4 regions of the Serratia sarumanii genome follow, and region 4 is predicted to be linked to each of the others. Evidence: riboswitches for the same ligand, from Rfam matches in the RefSeq annotation. Region 4 holds a riboswitch; each other region holds the start of a gene.
What was found. Region 4 has a riboswitch for thiamine pyrophosphate ahead of thiB (thiamine ABC transporter substrate binding subunit). Riboswitches for the same ligand answer to the same signal wherever they lie in the genome.
Positions count from the first base shown of each region.

Region 1 (3,748 bases), 2.5 Mb from region 4:
CGCGCTGCTGATCACGTCAGGCCACAGGCGCGCCACGGCGGCGGCCAGCGCGGTGACGAACAGTTTGCTGTCCGAATAGGAGCCGGCTGCGCCGCCGAGCCAGTCCACGCCGCTCAGTTCCGCCACGCCGTCAAAGTGCATGCTGCTGCTCAGATAGACGATACGCTTGGGGCGTTCGATCAGGGCCGTCAGCAGGTAGGGCGCAACGACGTTCACCGGCATCACCTGCGGCCCGGTAAACATACCGGCGTTGTGGATCACCGCGTCCGGGCGGCCGAGGCGGTTGACCTGCTCGGCAAGCTGCCGGATCTGCTGCACATCGGACAGATCGCCGATCGTCGCCTGTGCGCCGCGATCCAGCAGATCGCGCACCGCGTCCAAACGGCCGGGCTCACGCGCATGCAGAATTACCTGATGCCCTTCGTCCAACAGCGTTTGCGCGGCGGCGCGGCCCAGCCCGTCTACCGAACCGGTAATGAAAATGCGTGACATGCCACTCCTCCGTTTAGCGCCAGCCGAGCGCCGGCGCGATATGGGTTAAAATCGATTCGATGACGTGGGCGTTGTAATCCACGCCCAGCTGGTTAGGCACGGTCAGCAGCAGCGTATCCGCTTCGGCGATGGCCTCGTCCTGCGCCAGCTGCTCGATCAGCACGTCCGGCTCGGCGGCATAGCTGCGGCCGAAGATCGCCCGGGTCTGCGCGTCGATATACCCCAGTTGATCGCCCTCCTTGCCGCCGCCGCCGAAGTAGTTGCGATCCCGCTGATCCACCAGCGCGAAGATGCTGCGGCTGACGGAAACCCGCGGCTCGCGCGCATGGCCCGCCTCTTGCCAGGCGGCGCGGTAGGCGCGGATCTGCTTGGCCTGCTGGATATGGAAGGGTTCGCCGGTTTCGTCGTTCTTGAGCGTCGAGCTTTGCAGGTTCATGCCCAGCTTCGCCGCCCAGACGGCGGTGGCGTTCGAACCGGCGCCCCACCAGATGCGGTCGCGCAGCCCGGCGGAAAACGGCTCCGGCCGCAGCAGCCCGGGCGGATTCGGGAACATCGGCTGTGGATTGGGCTCGGCGAACCCTTCGCCGCGCAGCGCTTCCAGGAACACTTCGGTATGGCGACGGGCCATGTCCGCGTCGCTCTCGCTGTCGGCCGGGGCATAGCCGAAATAGCGCCAGCCGTCGATCACCTGCTCCGGCGAGCCGCGGCTGATGCCGAGCTGCAGCCGCCCGCCGGCGATCAGATCCGCCGCGCCGGCGTCTTCCACCATGTACAGCGGATTTTCATAACGCATGTCGATCACGCCGGTGCCGATCTCGATGCGTTGGGTTTTGGCGCCGATGGCGGCCAGCAGCGGGAACGGCGACCCCAGCTGGCGTGCAAAGTGGTGTACGCGAAAATAGGCGCCGTCCGCCCCCAGATCTTCGGCGGCGACCGCCAGATCGATGGACTGCAGCAGCGCATCCGCCGCGGAACGGGTGCCGGACTGGGCGGAAGGCGACCAGTGGCCAAACGAGAGAAAACCAATCTTTTTCATCGGGAATCGTCCTCAAAGGCAAAATCATCGGCCTACAGTGACAAAAATCGCGCGCTCTGCGCCAGCAAAATCGCCCCCGATCGCACTAAACGAACCGATTGCCGCCGCGCCGCCCGGCGATTGTAATCAAAAAACAAATGTCGTATAACAAGCAGCTCCGAGGGGTGTCCTGTTACGGGCTGAGATGGCGCAAGCCGAACCCTTTGAACCTGATCTGGGTCATGCCAGCGAAGGGACGGTTAGGCAACAACGCTCTCACCCGTTGCCTGTTCATACCCCAGCGTGCCCGGATCTCCACTGACTCAAGGAGGTCCCATGTCCATCACCACCCTGTTCGAAAGCGGTCTTTACGGCCGGCTGCGCCAACATGCCGGCAGCCACTGGCAAGATTACGTTGATCACCCGTTTCTGCAGCAGCTGGCCGCCGGCACCTTGCCCGAACGCGCGTTTCGCCGCTACCTGACCCAGGACTATCTGTTCCTGCTGCACTTCGCCCGCGCCTACGCGCTGCTGGTCAGCAAGCTGCGCACCCTGCCGGAGATGCGCGCCGCTACCGCCTCGCTCAACGGCATCGTCGCCGAACTGCCGCTGCACGTGGCCTACTGCGCCGAATGGGGGCTGAGCGAAGCGCAGATCGCCGCCCAGCCGGAAGCGGCGGAAACCATGAACTATACCCGCTACGTGCTGGATATCGGCCATGCCGGCGACGCCCTCGATCTGCTGGCTGGCCTGCTGCCCTGCGTGGCCGGCTATGCCGAAATCGGCCTGCGGCTGCTGCACGATCCCGCCACCCAAATGGAGGGCAATCCTTACGCCTCCTGGATCCGCAACTACGGCGACGAGGGCTATCTGGCCGGCGTGCGCGCCGCCATCGAGCTGCTGGAAACCGTCGGCCACCAGCGCGGCGCACAAGGCCGCTTCACCGAGCTGGCGCAGATTTTCACCACCGCCACCCAGCTGGAATCGGCATTTTGGCAAATGGGGCTGAACGCCTCATGACCACCCCGCGTCTCCCGCCCGGCATCCAGGTGCGGGATCTCAGCCTGCGTTTCGGTCAGCAAATCGTCTTCGACCGGCTGAGCTTCGACATCGCCGGCGGCAGCTTCGTCGCCCTGCTCGGAGCCAGCGGCGCCGGCAAAACCAGCCTGCTGAAGATCATCGCCGGCCTGGCGCAGGCCACCTCAGGCACGGTGACCGGCAGCGACGGTTTGCCGATCGCCGGGCGCATCGCCTACATGGGGCAAAAAGACCTGCTCTACCCGTGGCTGACCGTCGAAGAAAACGTCGCCCTCGGCGCGCGGCTGCGCGGCGAAACGCCGGACCGGGCGTGGGCGGCGCACCTGCTGGAACGCGTGGGCCTGGCCGCTCATGGCCGCAGCCTGCCCGCCGCGCTGTCCGGCGGCATGCGCCAGCGCGCCGCCATCGCCCGCACGCTCTATGAACGCCAGCCGATCGTGCTGATGGATGAACCCTTTTCGGCGCTGGACGCCATCACCCGCGCCGAGATCCAGAGCCTGGCCGCCGAACTGCTGGCGCAAAACACCGTGCTGCTGATCACCCACGACCCGATGGAAGCCTGCCGCCTGAGCCACCGGCTGCTGGTGCTGTCGCCCTGGCCGCTGGGCCTCGACGATACCCACCGCATCAGCGGGCGGCCGCCGCGTGCGCCGGATGACGCCGGCCTGCTGAAAAGCCAGGCCGAGCTGCTGCAGCAGATGGTGAGGGCCGCGCAATGAATATCGCCAAAGAGCGCGGCCTCACCCGCCTGCGGCGCGGGCTGACGGTGTTCGTCGGCCTGCTGCTGCTGTGGTGGCTGGCGGCGCAAAGCGGCATTCCGGCCTTCCTGCTGCCCACGCCGGGCGCGGTGGCGCAGGCGCTGTGGGACGGGCGCGGCTATCTCACCTGGCACACGCTGATCACCGCTTCGGAGATCGTCAGCGGGCTGGCGCTGGGCGTGCTGCTCGGCGCGGCGCTGGCGCTGTGCATGATCTTCTCGCCACGCCTGCAGCGCTGGCTGATGCCGCTGGTGCTCACCAGCCAGGCGATACCGGTGTTCGCCCTGGCGCCGCTGCTGGTGCTGTGGTTCGGCTTCGGCATGAGCGCCAAGGTGGCGATGGCGGTGCTGGTGATTTTCTTCCCGGTGGTGTCGGCCTTTTTCGACGGGCTGCGCCGGGTCAACAACGACTATCTCGATCTGGCGCGCACGATGCGCGCTTCGCG
Region 1 covers NZ_CP124750.1:3,208,205-3,211,952, forward strand. Annotated here, with positions in the region: gene SSARUM_RS15270 (SDR family NAD(P)-dependent oxidoreductase) at 1-492, opposite strand, end outside; gene SSARUM_RS15275 (LLM class flavin-dependent oxidoreductase) at 506-1,528, opposite strand; TPP riboswitch at 1,679-1,781, shown strand; gene SSARUM_RS15280 (TenA family protein) at 1,844-2,527, shown strand; gene SSARUM_RS15285 (ABC transporter ATP-binding protein) at 2,524-3,264, shown strand; gene SSARUM_RS15290 (ABC transporter permease) at 3,261-3,748, shown strand, end outside.
Region 1: another riboswitch for thiamine pyrophosphate. It lies ahead of SSARUM_RS15280 (TenA family protein); the one in region 4 lies ahead of thiB (thiamine ABC transporter substrate binding subunit).

Region 2 (3,748 bases), 2.1 Mb from region 4:
CAACGTTTACTATGCGCAGCCGCTGCTGGACGCCATCGCCCATGATTTTTCCATCAGCCTGGCGGCGGTCGGCATGGTGATCACCGTGACCCAACTGGGCTGCGCGCTGGCGCTGCTGTTGGTGGTGCCGCTTGGGGATCGGCTGAACCGGCATTGGTTGCTGGCGGGGCAACAGCTGGGGCTGATCGGCGCGCTGCTGCTGGTGGGCTGGGCGCAAAGCGCGCCCTGGCTGCTGGCGGGGATGTTGCTGGTAGGCTTATTGGGTACCGCCATGACGCAGGGGCTGATCGCTTTCGCCGCAGCACTGGCGGCGCCGCAGGAGCGCGGGCGGGTGGTTGGTGCGGCGCAGGGCGGAGTGGTGTTGGGGTTGCTGCTGGCGCGCACCCTGTCCGGCGCGCTGGCGGATGTCGGCGGCTGGCGCACGGTGTACTTCTTCTCTGCCGGGGTGACGCTGGTATTGCTGCCGATCCTGTCGCGCCTGCTGCCTGCGCCGCGCACCGCTCCCAGTACGCTGAGCTATCCCGCGCTGCTGCGTTCAATGCTGACCCTGCTGCTGCATGACCGCACGCTGCAAATTCGCGGCATGTTGGCGCTGCTGATGTTCGGCGCTTTCAGCCTCTTTTGGAGTTCGCTGGTGTTGCCGCTGAGTCAGGCGCCGTTCAACTTCACCCATGCCGCGGTGGGGGCGTTCGGCCTGGTCGGCGCGGTGGGCGCGCTGGCGGCGGTGCGCGCCGGGCATCTGGCGGATCGCGGACTGGGGCAGGTGGCCAGCGGCGTGTGTCTGCTGCTGCTGACGCTGGCCTGGCTGCCGCTCGGTTTACTCGGCAGCGGCCTGGTTTGGCTGGTGGCGGGCATCGTATTGCTGGATCTGGCGGGCCAGGCGATCCACGTGCTGAACCAGAGCATGATCTTCAGCGCGCACCCGCAGTCGCACAGCAGGCTGGTGGGCTGCTACATGCTGTTTTACGCCGTCGGCAGCGGTCTGGGCGCCTTTGCCGGCACCCATATGTACGCCTGGGCGGGCTGGAGCGGCGTCTGCTGGCTGGGGGCGGGCGTCAGCCTGAGCGCGCTGCTGTTTTGGCGGCTGACGCTGCGCGGCATGCCGCCCTCAGCGGCGGCGGTGGAGCAGTGAAAGCTGGAAGCCCAGCGCACCGCACAACTGCTGAGGCGCGGTGAAGCCGCTTTCCGCCAGGAGGAGACGGCTGCGTGCCGCCGTCATCGGGTGCCAGTTGCGGCGGGTGCGTTCGATCACCTCCTGCGCCTGCGCCGCCGAGTGCCCGGCGCTTTGCAGCCAGTGTTGGTAGTGGCTGGCGGGCAGGCCCTCCGGTTGATAGTCGAACAGCAGCAGCGGTGCGGCGGGGGAGAGGCGCTGTGCCAACTGCTGCAGGAAATCCAGTTTGGTGCCATCGTCGGCGATAAAGTGCAGCACCAATGAGCACACCGCCGCGCCGTGGCGGGTTTGCGGCGCTTGTTGCAGCAAGGTGGGCTGGAAACTCACCCGTTGTGCATAACCCGCGGCTTCGGCCTTGGCGCGCGCGGCCGCCAGCATGCCGGCGGAGGGTTCCACTGCGCTGAAACGCCAGCTGGCGTTGGCGGCGGCCAGCGCCGACAGTTCGCTGCCGGTGCCGCAGCCGGCCAGCAACAGCGTGGCGTCATTCGGCAGCGTCTGCGCGAGCGTCGCCGTCAGCAGCGACTGAGCAAACTGATAGCCGGGCACCAGGGTCAGAATACGGCGATCGTAGTCCGCCGCCGCGGCATCGGGGAAGCGTGTATCCGTTTGATGTTGCATAACCTTCCTTGCAAAGTTCATTGAGAGAGACAAGGAAGGGTATGCTTAAATGATAATGAAATCCATTATCATTAATGAGTTCTGTGACGGGAAAGGCGGCGTTAGCGGGCCGGCGAATGCAGCAGGTAATAATCTTCTTCGCCGTCGTTGCCGGTAGAGATGATGCGCCAGCCGTGTTTGCGGTAGAACGCCAGCGCCTTTTCATTCTTCACCAGGCATTTCAGCGAGCCGGTGGCGGTGAAGGTAGCTTCCGCCGCCTGCAGCAGCGCACTGCCGACGCCGCGCGGCGGCTGATGGGGATCGACATACAGGTTATGAATGAAGTTGTCTTCGCGGTAGATGGAGACGAATCCCAGCAGCGTGCCGCCGTCTTCCGCCACCCAAATCGCTTCGCCCAGCGTCGCGCCGTCGAAATCTTCCAACTGATAGTTTGAGGTATCGCGCCAGCCGAACGCCGCCTTGCGCGACGCCAGGTACAGCGTGCGCAGAAAGGGGCGATCGGTTTCTTGATAGGGTCTTATCTGCATGGCATCTCCCGGTGGTTTGTGCTCACTATAGCGCATAGCGCGGTGTATGCCTGCCGGGCCAATTTATTCGCTTGTTTGTCTGCGTCGCCGCTGGCATGATCCCCTGCAGGGATTAACGCAACGTTGATCACAACCTATTGATTTTCATGACTCGGGGTGCCCTTCTACGTGAAGGCTGAGAAATACCCGTATTACCTGATCTGGATAATGCCAGCGTAGGGAAGTCACGGCCGCCCAGCCGGCGCCGCCTTCTTGAACGCCGGTTGGGAGGAATATGATCGCTCGACCTGATGCACTACCCGGCGCGCGCGCCGCGGCCTGTCTGACCCAATTCCAACAGCGGCCTCCGCTGATCCACTGCCTGACCAACGAAGTGGTGCAATCGCTGACCGCCAACGTGCTATTGGCGCTGGGTGCCTCCCCGGCGATGGTGGTGGAGCCGCAAGAGGCGGCGCAGTTCAGCGTGCTGGCCGACGGCCTGCTGATCAACGTCGGCACCCTCAATGCGCTGCGCGCCGAATCGATGCGGGTGGCGGTGGCCGCCGCCAATCAGGCCGGCAAGCCCTGGACGCTGGATCCGGTGGCGGTCGGCGCGCTCTCCTACCGCACCGCCTTTGCTAAACAGCTGCTGGACGAGAAACCGGCGGCGATACGCGGCAACGCCTCGGAAATCATGGCGCTCAGCGGGTTGCTGGCCAGCGGCCGCGGCGTGGACAGCGGCGACGATTCGCTGGCGGCATTGCCCGCCGCGCGTGAGCTGGCGCAGCGCAGCGGCGCGGTGGTGGCGGTCACCGGCGCGGTGGATTACGTCACCGACGGCCAACGCGATTGGGCGATCGAAGGCGGTTCCCCGCTGATGACGCGGGTGGTGGGCACCGGCTGCGCGCTGTCGGCGGTCGTGGCAGCGTTTTGCGCCCTGCCGGGCGATCGCCTGGACAACGTGGCGACCGCCTGCCGGGTGATGTCCCACTGCGGCGGCCTCGCGGCCAGACAGGCCACCGGGCCGGGCAGCTTTACGCCGGCGTTCCTCGACGCCCTGTATCAGCTGCGCGGGGAGGATCTGTGATGAAACGCATTAACGCCCTGACCATCGCCGGCACCGATCCCAGCGGTGGCGCCGGCATTCAGGCCGATTTGAAGGCTTTCTCGGCGCTTGGCGCCTACGGCACCTCGGTGATCACCGCGCTGGTGGCGCAGAATACCCGCGGCGTGCAGTCGGTGTATTACATCGATCCGGCGTTCGTCGCCGCGCAGCTGGACTCGGTGTTCAGCGACGTGCGCATCGACAGCGTCAAGATTGGCATGCTGGCCAACGCCGACATCGTGCAGGCGGTGGCCGAACGGCTGCGCCATTACCGGCCGGAATTCGTGGTGCTGGACACCGTGATGCTGGCGAAAAGCGGCGATCCGTTGTTGGCGCCGGAGGCGGTGG
Region 2 covers NZ_CP124750.1:3,744,573-3,748,320, reverse strand. Annotated here, with positions in the region: gene SSARUM_RS17800 (MFS transporter) at 1-1,132, shown strand, start outside; gene SSARUM_RS17795 (methyltransferase) at 1,109-1,789, opposite strand; gene SSARUM_RS17790 (GNAT family N-acetyltransferase) at 1,891-2,316, opposite strand; TPP riboswitch at 2,459-2,555, shown strand; gene thiM (hydroxyethylthiazole kinase) at 2,591-3,382, shown strand; gene thiD (bifunctional hydroxymethylpyrimidine kinase/phosphomethylpyrimidine kinase) at 3,382-3,748, shown strand, end outside.
Region 2: another riboswitch for thiamine pyrophosphate. It lies ahead of thiM (hydroxyethylthiazole kinase); the one in region 4 lies ahead of thiB (thiamine ABC transporter substrate binding subunit).

Region 3 (3,748 bases), 450 kb from region 4:
GTGCAAAGAGAACTCGCGGTAGTCGCGCCCGGTCAGCACGCCGCCCCAGGTGTCGAACACCATCACCGACTGCGCGCCGGCTTTGATCTGGGCATTGAGGTACAGGATCACGCTGTCTGCCAGCTTGTCCAGCAACAGATGCAGCGTGGCCGGTTCGGCATACATCATCTTCTTCAGCTTGGTGAAGGCTTTGCTGCTGCCGCCTTCGACCATATAAGTCGCCAGCGTCCACGGGCTGCCGGAAAAGCCGATCAGCGGCACTTCGCCCTTCAGCTCGCGGCGAATGGTGCGCACCGCGTTCATCACATAGCCCAGCTCCACTTCCGGATCGAACACCGGCAGCTTGTCGACGTCGGCGCGGCAGGTAACAGGGGAGCTGAAACGCGGGCCTTCGCCGGCTTCAAAGTACAGGCCGAGCCCCATGGCGTCGGGAATGGTGAGAATGTCGGAGAACAGGATGGCGGCGTCCAGCGCATAGCGGCGCAGCGGCTGCAGCGTGACCTCGCAGGCCAGCTCCGCGTTCTTGCACAGCGACATGAAATCACCGGCCTGGGCGCGGGTCGCCTTGTACTCCGGCAAATAACGACCGGCCTGGCGCATCATCCATACGGGGGTCACATCCACCGGCTGGCGCAACAGCGCGCGCAGGTAGCGATCGTTCTTCAACTCAGTCATTTATGGGGCTCCCTTAATAATCTGCCGGCCATTGTACATTATTCTGCCCGGCACAGCGCCACGGTGTCCTCAATCAACCGGCGCGCCACGGTACCGGGCGGCGGCAACAGCGGCAGCTGGTCGTAGCGATACCAGCCGGCGTTGAGCAGCTCCTTGGGATCGTGACGAATTTCCCCCTGATGGTAATCGGCCATAAAGGCCATCATCAGCGAGTGCGGGAACGGCCAGGGTTGTGAAGTGACGTAGCGCAGGTTCTTGATTTCGATATTGCTCTCTTCCATCACTTCGCGCGCTACCGCCTGCTCCAACGTTTCGCCCACTTCGACGAAGCCGGCCAGCACCGTGTGGATACCGCCGCGATGGCGCACGTGTTGCGCCAGCAGGATCTGATCCTCGCGCCGAATGGCGACGATCACGCAGGGTGCAATCTGCGGATAGTAGCGCTCTTTGCAGTGGCCACACAGGCAGGCGCTCTCGCTGCGGCTGAGGTGCATCTCATGGCCGCAGTAGCCGCAATAGCGATGTGAACGGTAGAAATCCGCCAGCTGCACGCCGCGCCCGGCAAGCTGAAACAGACCGCGATCCAGATCCAACAGCTGACGCACCGAGCCCATCTCCCGCGGCATCGCCTGGCGCACCAGCCAAACCGGCGCCCCCGCCCACTCACCGATGGTGCGCGCCATACGGCCCTGCAGCCCGAGGGTGGCGGCCGTCCCCGACGGCAATTCACCGTTCGGTAACCAAAGTTTGCTTTCATGGCTGACGATCCACCAGCCGTTTTCATTGCCCGTTAATGCAAGTTCCATATCGTTGTTGCACAACCTCAGCTTCACTGGCACTCTACGAATCGGCTTTGTTACATTTTAATAACTTACCGGTTACTTTTATTACTTACACGGAGTCAAACATGCTCAACCGTTTGGAAAGGCTGACTCAGCGCGTTGGCGGTAGTAATGAATTAGTTGATCAATGGCTTCAGGCCCGCAAGCAGTTGCTGGTCGCCTACTGCACGCTGGTAGGCCTCAAACCGAATAAAGAAAAGCATACGCCGCTGAATGAAAAAGCGCTGGAGAACTTTTGCCACAACCTGGTGGATTACCTCTCCGCAGGGCATTTTCATATCTATGACAGAATTATCAAACAAGTGGAAGGCGCAGCCAGTCCGAAAATGTCGCTGGCGGTGAACATCTACCCCAAGCTGTGGGCCAATACCGAACAGATCATGGCGTTCCACGATCGCTATACCGAAGTGGATATCGATCAGGAGGTTTGTCTGGAATTCCACCAGGCCTTGTCGGATATCGGCGAAACGCTGGCGGCGCGCTTTGCGCTGGAAGATAAGCTGATCCTGCTGGAGGCGGAAGCCGCGCAGCAACCGCAGCCGGATCCGGCGCGTTAAAATTTTATAGTTTTTTTTCTTATCCCTCCTATACTGGGGGGCATCTTGTCGGAGTGCCTAGCGCCTGATTTGTTCATCGAATCAGCCAGGCTGAGACCGTTAATTCGGGATCCGCGGAACCTGATCGGGTTAATACCCGCGAAGGGAACAAGAGTAATCTATCGCCACAGGCACGGCCTTCCCCTTGCGGGCGCCCTGCCTTATCGGCCACCATCATTACTCCCTCCGAGCTCCAGACAAGCAACTTTCCCAACCCAACACACTGGTAGGAACTTGCTATGTCTAACGTTAATCCACCGCGCGCCCGTAAAGCGCAACGCGAAGCCGCCCAGCAGTTTATCGACACCCTGCAAGGCATGGCTTTCCCGAACTCACGCCGTATCTATCTGCAAGGCTCGCGCAGCGATATCCAGGTGCCGATGCGCGAAATTCAGCTCAGCCCGACCCTGCTCGGCGGCAGCAAAGACCACCCGCAGTATGAACCCAACGAGGCGATCCCGGTGTATGACACCGCCGGCCCCTACGGCGATCCGCAGGCCAAGCTCGACGTGCACGCCGGTCTCGCCAAACTGCGCGCCGGCTGGATCGACGCGCGCGGCGATACCACTACCCTCAGCGGCGCCAGCTCCGGCTTCACCCAACAGCGGCTGGCGGACGAGGGGCTGGATCATCTGCGCTTCGAACATCTGCCGCTGCCGCGCAAGGCGCTGCCGGGCAGGCGCGTGACCCAGCTGCACTATGCCCGCGCCGGTATCGTCACCCCGGAGATGGAGTTCATCGCCATCCGTGAAAACATGGGGCGCGAGCGCATTCGCGGCGAGGTGCTGCGCCACCAGCACCCGGGCCAGAGCTGGGGCGCCAATCTGCCGGACAACATCACGCCGGAGTTCGTGCGCCAGGAAGTGGCCGCCGGCCGCGCCATCATTCCCGCCAACATCAATCACCCGGAGGCGGAACCGATGATCATCGGCCGCAATTTCCTGGTGAAGGTGAACGCCAATATCGGCAACTCGGCGGTCACGTCGTCGATCGAAGAAGAGGTGGAGAAGCTGGTGTGGTCCACCCGCTGGGGCGCGGACACCGTGATGGATCTCTCTACCGGCCGCTATATTCACGAAACCCGCGAGTGGATCCTGCGCAACAGCCCGGTGCCCATCGGCACCGTGCCGATCTACCAGGCGCTGGAGAAGGTCAACGGCGTGGCGGAAAACCTCACCTGGGAGATGTTCCGCGATACGCTGCTGGAACAGGCGGAGCAAGGGGTCGACTACTTCACCATCCACGCCGGCGTGCTGCTGCGCTACGTGCCAATGACCGCCAAACGCCTGACCGGCATCGTGTCGCGCGGCGGCTCGATCATGGCCAAATGGTGTCTGTCGCACCATCAGGAAAACTTCCTCTATCAGCATTTCCGTGAAATCTGTGAGATCTGCGCCGCCTACGACGTTTCGCTGTCGCTCGGCGACGGCCTGCGCCCCGGCTCGATTCAGGACGCCAACGACGAAGCCCAGTTCGCCGAGCTGCATACGCTGGGCGAGCTGACCAAAATCGCCTGGGAATACGACGTGCAGGTAATGATAGAAGGCCCGGGCCACGTGCCGATGCAGATGATCCGCCGCAACATGACCGAAGAGCTGGAACACTGCCACGAAGCGCCGTTCTACACCCTCGGCC
Region 3 covers NZ_CP124750.1:275,240-278,987, reverse strand. Annotated here, with positions in the region: gene hemE (uroporphyrinogen decarboxylase) at 1-675, opposite strand, end outside; gene nudC (NAD(+) diphosphatase) at 714-1,481, opposite strand; gene SSARUM_RS01275 (Rsd/AlgQ family anti-sigma factor) at 1,583-2,074, shown strand; TPP riboswitch at 2,114-2,238, shown strand; gene thiC (phosphomethylpyrimidine synthase ThiC) at 2,353-3,748, shown strand, end outside.
Region 3: another riboswitch for thiamine pyrophosphate. It lies ahead of thiC (phosphomethylpyrimidine synthase ThiC); the one in region 4 lies ahead of thiB (thiamine ABC transporter substrate binding subunit).

Region 4 (3,748 bases):
CGACGCAGCGCGCGCAGTTCGATCAGCCGCAGCCGCTGCCAGCCGTGGATATCCAGCGACAGGCACAGCGGGTTGTAACGTTCGGCGAGGTCGCGCATCGGATTCTCCAACACCTTCAGCGCATAAGGCACCGCCATCAGCGCATTGGTGAGGATCACCAGCGCATAGGGCGACTGCGGCAGCCCGATCGTATCGCTCAGCAGCAGGAAGAAGCCGGTGGCCAGCACGATGCCCGGCATCGCCAGGATCACCATGCCGCTCAGCTCCAGCGCCTGGCCGCCGCGCAGATGCTGCCGCAGCTTCAGTTCGCGGCTGCTCCACAGCAGCATCACCGTGAGCGCCACGCACAGCACCCCGGCGCCGAGGGCGATGCGCAGCGACGTGAACAGCGCCTGCCACAGCACCGGCTGGCGCAGCACGCTGACGACGGCCTGATTGGCGCCGTCGGCGATCACCGCCAGCAGAGGCGGCAGCAGCAGCAGCAGCGCGGCGGCGATCAGCAGAAAATCGCCGACGCGCCGCCACAGGCTGTCTTCCGGGTTGCGCCAGCGCTGGGCGTGGGTATGGCCCACCGGCAGCGCCTGACTCAGCCGCTGGCTGATCAACACCAGCCCCAGACAACAGCTTAACTGGATCAGCGCCAGCATGGCGGCGCGACCCAGATCGTAGTCGTAACTCAGCGCCTGGTAGATCGCCAGTTCGATGGTGGTGGCCTGCGGCCCGCCGCCCAGCGACAGCACGGTGGCGAAGCTGGCGAAGCACAGCATGAAGATCAACGCGCCGCTCGGCAGGATCTGGCGGCGCAGCGCCGGCCATTCGACGAAACGGAACTGCTGCCAGCCGTTCATGCCCAACTGGGCGGCCAGCTGGCGCTGTTCCACCGGGATATTCTCCAGCGCCTGCAGCAACAGGCGGGTGGCCAGCGGCAGGTTAAAGAACAGGTGCGCCAGCAGAATGCCCTGCAGGCCGTAGGGCGAGAAGCCATACTCGATGCCCAGCCAGCCGCACAGCGTCGCCAGCCAGCCTTGGCGCCCATAGACGCTGAGCAGGCCGAACACCGCCACCAGCACCGGCAGCACCAGCGTCATAGCGCACAGCCGCAGCAGCAGCTGCCGGCCGGGGAAACGGCGGCGATAGAGCGCGCGCGCCAGCAGAACGGCGGGCAGCACCGAAATCAGCGCCGACAGCAGCGCCTGCCAGAAGGTGAAGCGCACCACGTGCCACAGGTAGCTGTCCTGCCACAGGCCGCGCCAGTCGCTGTCCGGCGCGTGACGCCACAGCGAGCCCATCGCCAGCGCGGCGACCAGCAGGATCACGCCGGCGGCCAGCAGCCCCGGCCAGAGCCAGCGGGGGATCAGCGGCTGACGGCGGTTTGCCATGCCCGGATCCAACCGCCGCGTTGTTTGGCCACCTCTTCGGCACTGTATTGCAATGCAGTATGCGGCACGTTCATCTGCTCAAAGCCGACGGGCAGTGGGGTGTTGATCACCGGATACATCCAGTTGCCGGTCGGGATGGTATTCTGGAAGGCCGGCGTCACCATGAACTGCATGAAGCGCTCCGCCAGCTCAGGCTGTTTGGCGGCCTTCAGCTTGCCCGCCACTTCCACCTGCAGGTAGTGGCCTTCGCTGAACGTGGCGGCGGCGTAGCTGTCTTTCTTCTCTTCGATAAGATGATAGGCCGGAGAGGTGGTGTAGCTGAGCACCAGATCGCCTTCGCCCTTCAGGAACAGGCCGTAGGCTTCGCTCCAGCCTTTGGTGACGGTGACGGTCTTTTTCGCCAGCTGCTGCCAGGCGGCAGGCGCTTTGTCGTCATAGACTTTTTGCATCCACAGCAGCAGGCCGAGGCCCGGCGTGCTGGTGCGCGGATCTTCGTAGATCACTTTCCAGTTGCGATCGCTGCTGACCAGCTCCTGCAGGCTTTTCGGCGGGTTCTTCAGTTTTTCTTTGTTGTAGACGAAGGCGAAGTAGCCGTAGTCGTAAGGCACGAAGGTCGCGTCCTGCCAGCCGCCCGGCACCGTCAGTTTGGCGGTGTCGACGCCGCTCGGCGCGAACAGGCCGGTTTGCTGCGCCGCCTGCAACAGGTTGTTGTCCAGCCCCAGCACCACGTCGGCGGCGCTGTTCTTGCCTTCCATGCGCAGGCGGTTCAGCAGCGAGACGCCGTCTTCCAGCGCGACGAACTTCAATTCACAGTCGCACTCGGCTTCGAAGGCTTTTTTCACCGCCGGGCCTGGGCCCCAGTCGGCGGCGAAGGAATCGTAGGTGTAAACCGTCAGCGTCGGCTTGGCGAACACCGGCGCGGCGCACAGCAGCAATAAGCAGGGCAGATATTTTTTGACCACGTTGCACTCCTGAAAAATAAGGGGGCAAGGGCATCTGAGGGGGCGAGGCGGCGTCGCCGGTTCGCTGGGCTCAAATCCCTCCGCCGGTATTGACCGGATCAGGTTCGACGGGTGTGCTCTCAGCGGAAAATCGGGCTTATCACGCGGCCCGACTTACCGCACCCCGTTGAGACGGCGCTATTGTAAAGATTAACCGACCCGGGCGAAAGGCGCTTATGCCTCCGGCGGGGCAAACCAGGCGGACTTGAAGTCGAACCAGCCGAGGGTGTTCATCCGCACGCCGCGCATGCTGCGCTGGCCGTGCAGCTGCAGCCAGTGGTGGAACAGCGGATGCAGCTGGTGGTTGCTGACCAGACGCTGGCAGAACTCGGCCAGCGGCAAGCGGTTGGCGCGCCACAGCGCCGCGTCCTGCGCCAGATCTTCGTTCATGCAGTGCTGCACCAGCGGCAGTTCGTACAGCGTGGCGAACAGCGAAAACTCCAGCGGCAGGTAGAAGTTGGCGCTGCCGAGCCACAGATCGCTGCGCGCGTCGCCCTGGTGCCAGGTGGCGTAATCCACGCTTTGCACAATCAGGCGGATGCCGTGCTGCGCCAGCAGCGGTTCGATCGCCTGGCGAATGGCGTGAAACTCCGAATGCTCATTGAAGTGGGTCATCGTCAGTTCGGTCAGGCCCGCGGGCTTGGGCTGCTGCGCCAGTGTGCGGTTGTGGTGCCAGCGCGGCAGCAGTCCGTACGCCGGCGACCAATAGCGCTGGTAGAGCGGCCCGGCATGGCTCAGCAGCGAAATGGGGTTGATCAATTCGCACAGCCAACTGCGAATGGCGGGATCGGCGGCCAGCGGGGAGCGCTGATCGAACAGCAGGAAATAGCAGCCCTCTTCCAGCCGGCTTTCCAGCTCGCTGTTGCCGGTTTCATCGCCCTGCAGCTGCACGCCGGAGTGCACCAGCTCTTCGGAAAACTCCGGCAGCACCCAGATGTTCACCTCGTCGATCAGCGCCCGGTAGCCGAAATAGTCGTCGAAGGCGTGGATCTTCATCTGGCTGGGATGGTTGCGCACCATGCGGTAGGGGCCGGTGCCGACCGGATGGCGGGCGAAATCAGGCAGTTCGCGCCATTCGCGCGGCAGGATCATGGCCTGCACGCTGCCCAGCAGCCAGGGCAGCCAGTGGTCGGGGCTGCGCAGCTGCACGTCGATCACGAACGGCGTCGGCGAGGTGACGCTCTCGATATGCGAGAACAGCGGTTGCGAGGTCAGACGTGAGAGGGAAGTGATGACGTCCGCCATCTCCAGCTCGCGGCCGTGATGAAAATGGATCGCCGGACGCAGGTAAAACCGCCAGTGCAGCGGCGTCAGCGCCTGCCAATGGTGAGACAGATCGGACTCGAGTTCCCCGTTTTCCTCATTTAT
Region 4 covers NZ_CP124750.1:721,306-725,053, forward strand. Annotated here, with positions in the region: gene thiP (thiamine/thiamine pyrophosphate ABC transporter permease ThiP) at 1-1,379, opposite strand, end outside; gene thiB (thiamine ABC transporter substrate binding subunit) at 1,355-2,341, opposite strand; TPP riboswitch at 2,399-2,517, opposite strand; gene sgrR (HTH-type transcriptional regulator SgrR) at 2,555-3,748, opposite strand, start outside.